DNA from 4 places in the Erwinia sp. AnSW2-5 genome. Region 2 is predicted to be linked to each of the others. Evidence: predicted binding sites of a transcription regulator. Region 2 holds the regulator's gene; each other region holds the start of a gene.

Region 1 (3,114 bases), on a different contig from region 2:
ATGATGGATTTCAGGCAGGATGAATGATGAAACGGCTGATAGCAGCGCTGGCAGCAGCGTGGATGTTAAGTGGTTGCGCCACGATTGTCGGTAGTGAAACCCAGGACGTGACGCTTCAGACCCAGCCCCCAGGGGTGAAGTTTGTGGTGCAGGATGAGACGGGTAAAGCGGTAGCTGAAGGCTATACGCCAAAAACCGTGACGCTCAAGAAGTCTAACGGCAACTACTTCGGCAAGAAAAAGTATCTGGTGATGCTGGAGCGGGCAGGCTATGTGCCGCAAACGCTGCCGCTAAAAGAGAGCCCGAACCTGTGGTATCTGCTGGGCAACATCCCGCTGCTCGGCTTCCCTGGCTGGCTGGTGGTTGACCCGTTCTACGGGGGCATGTACAAGATTGAACCGGAACGCTTGCAGACCATCATGAACCCGGTCGGCGCGCGCGGCGGCTAAACGAACAACGGCAGGTCGGGTTATCCCACCTGCCGTTGTTGTTTTACTGCGCGGTGGTTTTGACCATGCCCTGCGCGGGTTTGAATTTTTCCAGATATTGATGCTGGAAAATGCACATGCGGATGGTGTTGCGATATTCGCCGTTGATAAAGAATTCGTGGATCAGCTCGCCTTCAATTTCAAAGCCCAGCTTACGATAAATATGGATGGCCTTTTCGTTCTCTTTATCGACGATCAGGTATAGTTTGTAGAGATTAAGCACCGAAAATCCGTAATCCATCGCCAGTTTCGCCGCCTTACTGGCCAGCCCTTTTCCCTGATGGCTGGGGGCAATAATAATCTGAAATTCGGCACGACGGTGGATATGATTAATCTCCACCAGTTCAACCAGTCCTGCGTTACTTCCATCGTGTTCAACCACAAACCGACGTTCGCTCTGATCGTGGATATGCTTGTCGTAAAGATCGGACAGCTCAACAAACGCCTCATACGGCTCTTCAAACCAGTAGCGCATCACGCTGGCATTGTTATCCAACTGATGGACGAACCGCAGGTCTTCGCGCTCCAGTGGACGTAGTTTCACGCTGTGATCAACAGACTTTGCAGACATAAAAATTCCTTTTAGCAGAAGCAATATTGCCGGAGGAGTATAGCGGTTTATTACAGGCAAAAAAAACGCGCCCGTCGGCGCGTTATATCAGTATTGCGGATTATCAGAAGTTATAACCGACAACCAGGTAGTAACCGAAACCGTCTGATTTCACGTTAAAATTACCTTTACCGAAGTTCAGCTCGGTGCCGTCATTCCACTGGCCACCGTTGTGGAAGTAACGTGCCACAACAGAGTAGTGCCAGTGGTCGTAGCCCAGAGAAAGAATATGGCTGGAGGCGATAGAGTTACTGGTGCGTGACGGGCCGGCTTTATCGGCGAGGTCAGAACCCCAGTCAAAGTTGGTAAAGCCGATATAGGTCAGGTTGCCGCCCCAAAGCTGGGTCAGCGGAACGAAATATTTCACCTTGAAGCGGTAGCCGTCCCAGCTGTCTTCATTGGCTGCACCGTAGTTTTCCCACTGATACTTGGCATACACATTCAATGACAGGCCTACATCAGAGTGGGTGTCGATGTCGGTGCCCAGACCCATATACCAGGTATTCTGACGGCTCGCCTTGTTGTCGCCCATATCGTAGATATAGTTGTTGGCGAAATACCACTCTTTGAATGGACCAAAACCAAGGTTGGTGCCGGTCAGTTTATCAATAGAGAAGCGCGGTTCGATCTCCATAAAGAACGGAGAACCATCATCCCATGCGCCGACATCGTTACCGTTACCCACGCCGAAGACTTTAGGCACGTCGATGTAGCCGTAGAAATCGAACCAGTCCTTTTTCGCAAACGCTTCATATTCCAGATAGACGTCATTGTTCAGCTGCGGCCCGAAGCGGGTGTGATAGCTTCCCACCACGTTCACGCTCTGATGCCACCAGTCAGAAACATATTCTGAGCTGTTGGTTTCAGCGATGGAAACATGGGTCCAGGAAAGTGCTGCCAGTGCGCCAGCCATCATAATTTTATATTTCATTATTATTACCACATGCTCTGAGACCCTGCTCGGCAGCCAGCGCGCTGGTGGGGTCAAGTTATCTACGGGCGACAAATGGGTGCTTGTGACTGCAACAAAAACACCCGCCATGAATACTGCGGCAGTGTGCCGCTATCAGTGCATTAGGAAATAGAGATTGCTCACACTTGTCAAATTCAGTTTCATTTTAATTCAGTTAAAGTGTGATTGGCGTCACATTAAAGTGCCGTATGAAGGGAACTTTTCGCGTAATGCGATTTTGGGCCATTTGTGACAAGGGGAAACGGTTGCCTGTAAGGAATGGCAGAGGTGCGGAGAACATCGGCACATTTTCAGGTCAATGCGGCGTTCTTCTTCTTGCTGTTATTTATAAGAATTACTTATGTTGCAGCGTGCTGGACAGGGGGTTTTCAATCACACTGGCTGCCAATTTTTGCCAGCATATGGCGATCGTTTTTTTCAGCCTGTTGCGCCAGAACGGCAAAATCATCGTAGCTATACATCAACAGTGGTGATGGCAGGTTGGCCATATTGTCACCCCTCCAGATTTCCATCCGCGCAAATTGCGACAGGGGATGATGGTCAAAATGGTCGGGTAAAGTCAGCCACAGTTCAGGCACATTATCTGCGGGGCGTGAAGGTTGGCGCTGGTTGCTGACGCTGTAGTTGCGCAGGCGTACCAGGAATTTGTCTGGCAGGCGGCAGTGACTGTTCCACCACGCACCATCCAGCATATCAAAGTGGAAGCGGGTAGCTTGCGGGCCGACGGCCTGTAACTGTACAAGTGCCTGCGGGAGCATTTGTGCCATCGAATGTTGATACTGCTGCAAGGTTGATGCACCGCCAGAATTAAGTATATCTGTAGCAATGCGCGCACCGAGCAGATTGGAATAGAGATCTTCCGGTGAAAAGGCGGAAACGGTTTCAGGATAGCCGGGCACTGACTGGAAGCCATACCACTGAGCGACCTCATGCCAGGCTGCAAGCTGGAAGGCGAGGTAAGCCGCCAGCCTGACACTCAGGTTGTAACGCGCCAGCGTGTTTTCAGGGGGCGAAAACTGCCGTAGCCGGATAATGCGTTGCCC
Region 2 (3,114 bases):
CCTTGATCTGTATTATTGAAACAAAAAAGACCTTACCCTTTGTTAAGAAGTTAGATTAGAATTGGCCCAACCTTCTGCATAACCGCAGAAATCTCTTTTCTGACCGCGTTGCTGTCTTTTGTAGCGCACAAACTGTTAATGGGAACGATGCGTTTACTCATCACGCTCTTCATACTGGCTTTCACCCAGTTGTTTTTCAACATGGCGCACGCATCGCCACATACCCCTATTAATGCAAAACAGCAAAAAGCCGACAGCAACACTGCGCGTGTAGATGACCGCCGTAAGCGCCGCCCGGTAAAAGCCACCTCGACCAAAAAAATCAAAGAACCTGCCAGTAAAAAAGCCAAAGAAATTGTTAAAAAAGAGTCCTCTAAATCAGCCGGGCTCCTGCTGGCAAAAAAACTGAAAGAGAAAGAGAAGAAAAAAACCAGCGCAGCGGCCCCCGTGCGTAATGCGAAAGTGGAAAAGAAAGCACTGAGCAAAAAGCTTGCGGCCAGCAAAAAAGCGGACAAAAAACATTATGGTCGTCAGCGTGCAGGCAGCAAAACCGCCGAAGATGATAACGATGCACTCAACGCCCCGCTCAAACTCAGCAAAGCGCATCGCGCACGCTACCAGAAAGCGCGTGAAACGGCGATGAACAAGCTGATGGGCCAGCTTGGTAAACCTTATCAATGGGGTGGCACCTCGCCGAAAACCGGGTTCGACTGCAGTGGTCTGGTGTGGTACGCCTATAAGGATCTGGTAAAGTTTAAGATCCCGCGTACGGCCAATGAAATGTTCCATCTGCGCGATGCGGCTTCGATTAAGCGCGATCAGTTAGAGAAAGGTGACCTGGTCTTCTTCCGTATCAACGGGCGTGGCACCGCTGATCACGTTGGTGTCTATCTGGGTGGTGGGAAATTTATTCAGTCTCCACGGACCGGTAAAGATATTCAGGTCAGTGCGTTAAGCGAAGATTACTGGCAGGAACACTACATTGGTGCGCGCCGGATGATGACGCCTAAAACGATTCGATAATGCCTGAAGGTTCGGGAAGAGTTTCCTCCTCCCTGGCAAAACTTAATGCATCACAGCGGTAAAACTAAACGCAATAATCATCAACAGTGAACCCACAACGGTTAGTGCAGTCATTTTCATATCAGTGTTCATTCTCTCTCCTCAATAACCTTGTTTTTAGTAAGCCAACAGATTTTCCCACAGTTACCCGTAAAAATCTCGTTTTCTGTGCGCAGCCTTGTTAGAATTCCTCATTACGTTGCGCAACACCGTTGGCAACGTGTAAAAGCCAGCACTGCATGTCACTCTTCGGACGATTCACCCCCCTCCCGACCCTTTGAGACAGCACCTAAAATAATTCTGGTCGGGCAGGAATGGCTGTACCCAGGCAAACGTTTAACCAATTAGTTATCAAGAGATTATGATAACACCAGGAGTACGATTTTAATGGCAACAATTAAGGATGTGGCAAAGCGCGCCGGTGTTTCCACCACCACCGTGTCCCATGTGATTAACAAAACGCGCTTTGTAGCCGAAGAGACGCGCGAAGCGGTATGGGTTGCAATTAAAGAATTGCATTACTCCCCCAGCGCCGTAGCCCGAAGTCTGAAGGTCAACCACACCAAAACCATTGGCCTGCTGGCAACATCCAGTGAAGCGCCCTATTTTGCAGAGATCATTGAAGCAATAGAAAACCGCTGCTTTGCCAAAGGCTACACGTTGATTTTGGGCAATGCGCACAATGACCTGCACAAACAACAGGCCTATCTGTCAATGATGGCGCAGAAACGCGTCGATGGGCTGCTGGTGATGTGTTCAGAATATCCCGACACGCTGATTTCCATGCTGGAAGACAACCGTAATATTCCGATGGTCGTCATGGACTGGGGCGAGTCGCGCGGTGATTTCACGGATACCGTGCTTGATAATGCTTTTGAGGGCGGTTACCTGGCCGGGCGTTATCTGATCGAACGTGGGCACCGCGATATTGGTGCAATTCCGGGTCAGCTTGAGCGTAATACAGGCGGTGGCCGCCATGCCGGATTCCTGAAAGCACTGGCAGAAGCAGGTATCACACTGCGTGATGAATGGCTGGTGCAGGGTGACTTTGAACCTGAGTCTGGCTATCGCGCCATGCAGCAGATTTTGTCGCAAAAACAGCGCCCGACGGCCATTTTCTGTGGTGGTGATATTATGGCCATGGGCGCGATTTGCGCAGCAGATGAAATGGGTCTGCGCGTGCCGCAGGATATTTCAGTGATCGGTTATGATAACGTGCGCAACGCACGCTACTTCACGCCTGCACTGACCACTGTCCACCAGCCGAAAGAACGTCTGGGCGAAACCGCTTTTGATATGTTGCTGGACCGTATCACCAGCAAGCGCGAAGATCCGCAAACCATTGAAGTTCACCCTTCACTGATTGAGCGCCGTTCCGTTGCCGATGGTCCTTTCCGCGACTACCGCCGTTAATCGCTCAACAGCGAGGGACCGGGTTGTTCGCTCAGCCACTCTGCATTCAGGGTTTCTGTGCTGCCCAGATACTCCAGTAACCAACTCAGCGCCGGTGAGGCGCTGTGTTCAGACCAGCTGAGGTAACAGGGGCTGTCGGGAAAGGATGACGTCAGAATCACTTCTCCCAGCACGCCCTGTTGCAGCCAGGGCTGGGCAAAATGCCCCGGAACCATCCCAACACACAACCCCGCGCGCAGGCAGTCAAACGCGCTTTCCCAGTCTGGCACCACCAGTCGTCGCTGATTATCTAATGTCCATGTAGTGCGTTTCGGCAACGCACGTGAGGTGTCCTCCAACACCAGCGAGGGCCACTCACGAATTAACGTCTCACTTAACGGCCCTTGATGGCTGAGTAACGGATGCGCCGTTTTCACCACACAGCGCCAGTTAAGGCTTCCCATATCACGATAAGCAAAACGTCCTCGCACCGGGATCGCCTGAGTCGCCCCGATCGCGACATCGACGCGGCCGTCAGCCAGTGCATCCCACACACCATTGAACACTTCCGGCATGATGTGCAGCTCCATGTCGGGAAAATGCCGGTAAAAATCCACCACCAGCTGTCGGGTGCGTGCCGGGCGTACAATTCTGTCGACC
Region 3 (3,114 bases), on a different contig from region 2:
GCACTTTTGCCTGCAAGATAACCGGGCCGCCGTCCAGCTCTTCGGTGACAAAATGCACCGATGTGCCGTGCTCGTCGTCACCGTTCTCGATGGCCTGGCGATGCGTGTGCAACCCCGGGTATTTCGGTAACAGCGAAGGATGGATATTCAGCATCCGTCCGGCATAGTGCTGTACAAATGCCGGGCTGAGGATGCGCATATAACCGGCCAGCACCACCAGATCGGGGGCGTAAGCGTCAATTTCCAGCATCAGCTGGCGATCAAACGCTTCACGGTCGGCAAACTGCGCGGCAGCCAGCGCATGAGCAGGAACGTTCGCCTCACGCGCGCGTTCCAGACCAAAGGCCTCTGCTTTATTACTGAATACGGCAGCAACGCTGCCGTTAATCCGTCCCTGCTGGCAGGCGTCCAGGATTGCCTGTAAATTGCTTCCATTGCCGGAAACCAGCACGACTATGCGTTTCATGCGTTAATGACCACACGTTCTTCAGAGTCAGAGGCTTTGATCACCCCGATTTTCCAGGCTTTTTCACCCGCATCCGTCATCAGCTGTACCGCTTTGTCGGCTTCTGCCGGACTCAGGGCAATCACCATGCCGACACCACAGTTGAAGGTGCGGTACATCTCGAAGCGGCTGACATTACCTGCCTGCTGCATCCAGCCAAAGACGGCTGGCCATTCCCAGCTTGACTCGTCAAGCACCGCCTGGGTGTTATCCGGCAGTACGCGCGGAATATTTTCCCAGAAGCCGCCGCCAGTCAGGTGGGCAATCGCATGGACATCCACCTGTTCGATCAGGCTGAGGATGTTTTTCACGTAGATGCGGGTTGGCGCCAGCAAATGGTCAGACAGCGTTTTGCCTTCAAGCTGGGTGGTTTCCGGGTCAGTTTTGCTGACTTCCAGAATTTTGCGTACCAGCGAGTAGCCGTTGGAGTGAGGGCCGCTTGAACCCAGGGCGATCAGAACGTCGCCATCGGCGACTTTGCTGCCGTCGATAATTTCGGATTTCTCAACCACGCCGACACAGAAGCCTGCCACGTCGTAATCTTCACCGTGGTACATACCTGGCATTTCAGCGGTTTCGCCGCCAACCAGCGCACAGCCAGACTGTGAACAGCCTTCAGCGATGCCGGTGATCACACTGGCGGCCGTATCAACGTCCAGCTTGCCAGTGGCATAATAATCGAGGAAGAACAGCGGCTCTGCGCCCTGTACGACCAGATCGTTAACGCACATCGCGACCAGGTCGATACCGATGGTATCGTGGCGTTTCAGGTCCATCGCCAGACGCAGCTTGGTGCCGACGCCGTCAGTGCCGGAAACCAGGATAGGTTCACGGTATTTTTGCGGCAGTGCACAAAGGGCACCGAAACCGCCCAGTCCACCCATCACTTCCGGGCGACGAGTCTTTTTCACTACGCCTTTGATACGGTCGACTAAAGCATTGCCAGCATCGATATCTACGCCGGCGTCTTTATAGCTGAGAGAGGTTTTGTCGGTCACTGCGAAATCCCCACGCGGTTTGCGGTTGGTGTGGTGGTCAAAATAAAACGCGGTAATTCTAACAGTGCAGGCAAACGTTTGCGAGTGCCATCTTAAGGCGCATTGCGGATAGCTGGATTTTAGCTAATCCTTATCAAGATTGCAGGGGATAAACAAAGTATTGCACTAAGTCATATGGCGCCGGGGATAAATGGCGCTATAATCTCGCGATTTTTTTTGCAGCTTAACACTCCGGGAGTACAACAATGAAGATCGTGGAAGTCAAACACCCGCTGGTCAAACATAAACTGGGTCTGATGCGGGAACATGATGTAAGCACCAAACGTTTCCGTGAACTCGCGTCAGAAGTGGGAAGTCTGCTGACTTATGAAGCCACTGCCGATCTGGAAACCGAAACCGTGACCATTGAAGGCTGGAACGGTCCGGTTGAAATCGAGCAAATCAAAGGTAAAAAAATTACCGTTGTTCCGATTCTGCGTGCCGGTCTGGGCATGATGGAAGGCGTGCTGGAACATGTGCCAAGTGCGCGTATCAGCGTTGTGGGTGTCTACCGCGACGAAGAAACCCTGGAGCCGGTGCCGTACTTCCAGAAGCTGGTGTCCAACATCGAAGAGCGCCTGGCGCTGGTGGTTGACCCGATGCTGGCAACCGGTGGTTCAATGATTGCCACTATCGACCTGCTGAAAAAAGCGGGCTGTAACAGCATTAAGGTGCTGGTGCTGGTAGCGGCGCCGGAAGGGATTGCCGCGCTGGAAAAAGCGCACCCGGACGTTGAGCTGTACACGGCCTCAGTCGATCAGGGACTGAACGAGAAGGGATATATTATTCCTGGCCTCGGCGATGCAGGCGATAAGATTTTTGGTACCAAATAAGCCCGCAGCGGGCGAGGCATGCCTCGCCCCTACAAAATCAGTGGCCAATCCGTAGTGCCCGGAAAGCACTGAAACAGCGAATAATCCGTAGGGGGTCGGGCATGCCCGACCCGTTAAGCATCAAACCGACCAGAGAGTCGGTTTTTTTATAGCTCAGGCAAACTCAAGGGGTAATGAAATCATGACGCGTCGCGCAATTGGCGTACACGAGCGGCCACCGCTGCTGCAAACCATTCCACTCAGCTTCCAGCATCTGTTCGCCATGTTCGGTGCGACGGTGCTGGTGCCGATCCTGTTCCATATCAACCCGGCTACGGTGCTGCTGTTCAACGGCATCGGCACGCTGCTGTATCTGTTTATCTGTAAAGGGAAAATCCCGGCTTATCTGGGGTCCAGCTTTGCCTTTATCTCCCCGGTACTGCTGCTGTTACCGCTGGGTTATGAAGTGGCGCTGGGCGGTTTCATTATGTGTGGCGTGCTGTTTTGCCTGGTGGCGTTGATCGTCAAAAAAGCCGGAACCGGCTGGCTGGACGTGATGTTCCCGCCTGCGGCGATGGGCGCGATTGTGGCGGTGATTGGTCTGGAACTGGCGGGCGTGGCGGCGAATATGTCCGGTCTGTTGCCTGCCGATGGCAGTATGGCTGACAGTAAAACCATCATTATTTCGATGGTCACGCTGGGCGTCACGGTCTTTGGCTCCGTGCTGTTCCGGGGTTTCCTGGCGATTATCCCGATTTTG
Region 4 (3,114 bases), on a different contig from region 2:
GCCGTAAAGTGTTAGCCGTACTAAAGTACAGTGATGGGCTGTCCTTTTTCATGGCGGCTTTTCGCCCAGCCAAAATAATTGAAGAACGCATAAAGCGTTCTTCAATCAGGAAGCGGAAAAAGTGAGAACGTTAACCCAGCTTCTCAACCGCCCAGGCAATTCCGCTGGCGTACTCTTCCGGCAGCAGCGGCACCAGCGCGTTCAGTGCGTTGCTCAGCGCCTGTGGGCTAACGTCGGACAGGTTCAGGTGGCCGACTTTACGCCCGGCACGCACTTCCTTCTCATACCAGTGCAGATGCACCAGCGGCTGTTCCAGCCAGGCCAGATTCACATCCGTGCCGATCAGATTCACCATAACGGACGGGGTGCTGACAACAGGCGTTGGCAGCGGAAGATCCAGAATCGCCCGCAGATGCAGCTCAAACTGGCTGATGGATGCACCGTTCTGCGTCCAGTGACCGCTGTTGTGTACACGCGGTGCCAGTTCATTGATCAGCAGACCTTCCGGCACCACGAAACACTCCATCGCCATCACGCCGACGTAGTTCAGCTCGTTCATGATGGCGGAAAGCATACGCTCGGCCTGCTGCTGATGCTGCGCATCCACGTCCGGCAATACTACGCTGGTGCGCAAAATACCGTCCTGATGCAGGTTGTGCGTCAGCGGATAGAACACCGTGCGGCCATCGTGGCCACGCGCGCCAACCAGCGACATTTCGCCAGAGAAGTTAATTCCCTGCTCAACAATGCACTCACCGTAGCAATCAGCAGGCAGTGATGCGGTTTCATCTGCACGCAGACGCCACTGACCGCGTCCGTCATAGCCGCCGGTACGGCGCTTAACGATGGCAAGGGAACCGAGCGTTGTGAACACCTGCGCCCATTCATCTTCGCTTGCGAGCAACTGCCACGGCGCAGTGGCCAGACCCAGTCGATCCAGCAGTTGCTTCTGCGTCAGGCGGTCGGCCAGCAGCGGGAAGATATCGCGGTTCACAAAGGCGTTATGGCTGGCCAGCTCGCGGGTTAAGGCGGTTTCAGGCCAGCGCTCGATTTCGGCCGTGATCACGCTCTGTGCGATGGGCAGGGAGTCGGGTTCCGCATCCAGACCTACTGGATAAACGGCAATGCCCAGCGGTTCACCCGCCTGGCGCAGCATACGTCCCAGCTGGCCGTTACCCAATACACAAACCGGCTTCATGCCTCCACCCGCGGGTCCGGGTTATTCAGCACTTCATCGGTCTGGGTCTGGCGCCAGTGATTCAGGCGAGCTGCCAGTTCGGCATCGTGCAGTGCGAGGATCTGCGCGGCCAGCAGGGCGGCATTGGCAGCACCGGCTTTACCAATAGCCAGCGTGCCCACAGGAATGCCGCGTGGCATCTGCACAATAGAATACAGGCTGTCGACACCGCTCAGTGCGGCGCTCTGCACGGGCACGCCCAGTACCGGAACCAGCGTTTTTGCTGCCAGCATGCCCGGCAAGTGCGCCGCGCCGCCTGCACCCGCGATAATCACCTGATAGCCGTTATCCGCTGCCTGTTCGGCAAAGCTGAACAGTCTGTCCGGCGTGCGGTGTGCAGACACCACTTCGCAGTGAAACGGAACATCAAGGCTGGTGAGAATTTCCGCGGCAAATTGCATGGTTGCCCAGTCACTTTTGGAACCCATAACAATAGCAATGCGGGCCGGTGCGGCGTTGGATGACATGCGGGTCTGACTCCTGTGATTGTGATACTTCACCTGAATGGCGCTGTGGGCTTACCAGGTGGGAAGGGCAAAGAGAATATCACGACTGGGCGGCAAGGAAAACGGTTGCGTGGCGCGAAATAGTGCCGGGTTTCGCCAGGTTTTTGAATCAGAACGGGAAGGAAATCAGGCTTATTTCATCGGTGCTGACTTTGATCATTGAGCCTTCTTCGTGCCAGGCACCCAGAACAAGGCGTTCAGCCGCTTTGCCGCCGATCAGCAGGGGATGAACCGCAGGGCGATGCGTATGACCGTGGATCAACCACTGCACCTGATGGCGGGCCATCACGTTCACAACGGCTTGCGGATTCACATCCATGATCGACTGGGATTTACTGCTGTTCGCCTCGCGGCTTCCGGCGCGCATTTTCAGCGCAATACGCTGGCGCACAAACAGGGGCAGGGCGAGGAACAGCGTCTGTAGCCAGCGTTGCTGTACTTTGGCACGAAAGCGCAGATAGCCTTCGTCATCAGTACACAGCGTGTCACCGTGCATAATCAGCACCTGTCTGCCATACAGATTAAGCACCTGCTCTTCCGGCAGCAGCGTCATGCCGCAGGCAGCCGCAAAGCGCTTGCCCACCAGGAAGTCACGATTACCGTGAATAAAATAACAGGGGATAGTCAGCTGGCGCAGAGCCGTCGCGACCTCCGCATGCAGCGGATTAGGGTCGTCGTCGCCAATCCAGGCTTCAAACAGGTCACCGAGAATATACAGCGCGTCAGCATGCTGTGCTTCACGGCGTAAAAAATGCAGAAAACCGGCAGTGATTGCCGGTTCTTCAGTACACAGATGGAGATCTGCGATAAACAGCGTGTGCGACATTATTCGCTGACGGTGACTTTCTGGATGATCACGTCGTCTTTTGGTACGTCCTGGTGCATGCCGCTGCGGCCGGTAGACACGGCTTTGATTTTCTCAACCACGTCCATACCTTCAACCACTTCAGCGAACACGCAGTAACCGAAGCCCTGCAGGCTTTCGTCACGGAAGTTCAGGAAGTCGTTGTCAGCCACGTTGATAAAGAACTGCGCGGTAGCAGAGTGCGGTGCCTGAGTACGGGCCATCGCCAGGGTGCCTTTGGTGTTCTTCAGGCCATTGCTGGCTTCGTTGCGGATCTCGTCTTTGGTGTCTTTCTGCTTCATGCCCGGTTCAAAACCACCGCCCTGGATCATAAAACCGTTGATCACACGGTGGAAGATGGTGTTGTCGTAAAAACCTTCGCTGCAATATTCAAGGAAGTTTTTAACGGTAGCCGGCGCTTTATCATCGAAAGTCTTGATGACGATATCGCCATGATTAGTCTGGAAAGTGACCATATTCTCATCCTGTCAGGGTTGGAGTATTTAACATTGGGCGCCGGGAACTGA

The links. Region 2 encodes PurR, which represses purine synthesis genes. Its sites were predicted from a motif close to CANGCAAACGTTTGCNTG; they were not measured.
Region 1: ACFL9S_RS19935 (nucleoside-specific channel-forming protein Tsx) is a predicted target of PurR. The motif match lies at 2,306-2,323, and genes of this name have one in related genera.
Region 3: purM (phosphoribosylformylglycinamidine cyclo-ligase) is a predicted target of PurR. The motif match lies at 1,571-1,588, and genes of this name have one in related genera.
Region 4: purE (5-(carboxyamino)imidazole ribonucleotide mutase) is a predicted target of PurR. The motif match lies at 1,799-1,816, and genes of this name have one in related genera.

Annotation. Positions count from the first base shown of each region.
Region 1 is NZ_JBJGXA010000034.1:22,885-25,998, forward strand. Features, by position in the region: gene ACFL9S_RS19925 (hypothetical protein) at 27-449, shown strand; gene speG (spermidine N1-acetyltransferase) at 493-1,059, opposite strand; gene ACFL9S_RS19935 (nucleoside-specific channel-forming protein Tsx) at 1,163-2,029, opposite strand; gene ACFL9S_RS19940 (DUF4056 domain-containing protein) at 2,440-3,114, opposite strand, start outside.
Region 2 is NZ_JBJGXA010000023.1:51,203-54,316, reverse strand. Features, by position in the region: gene ACFL9S_RS16035 (C40 family peptidase) at 148-1,023, shown strand; gene ACFL9S_RS16030 (YnhF family membrane protein) at 1,066-1,143, opposite strand; gene purR (HTH-type transcriptional repressor PurR) at 1,450-2,475, shown strand; gene punR (DNA-binding transcriptional activator PunR) at 2,472-3,114, opposite strand, start outside.
Region 3 is NZ_JBJGXA010000003.1:24,653-27,766, reverse strand. Features, by position in the region: gene purN (phosphoribosylglycinamide formyltransferase) at 1-466, opposite strand, end outside; gene purM (phosphoribosylformylglycinamidine cyclo-ligase) at 463-1,503, opposite strand; gene upp (uracil phosphoribosyltransferase) at 1,749-2,375, shown strand; gene uraA (uracil permease) at 2,557-3,114, shown strand, end outside.
Region 4 is NZ_JBJGXA010000013.1:70,649-73,762, reverse strand. Features, by position in the region: gene purK (5-(carboxyamino)imidazole ribonucleotide synthase) at 131-1,198, opposite strand; gene purE (5-(carboxyamino)imidazole ribonucleotide mutase) at 1,195-1,704, opposite strand; gene lpxH (UDP-2,3-diacylglucosamine diphosphatase) at 1,853-2,569, opposite strand; gene ppiB (peptidylprolyl isomerase B) at 2,569-3,063, opposite strand.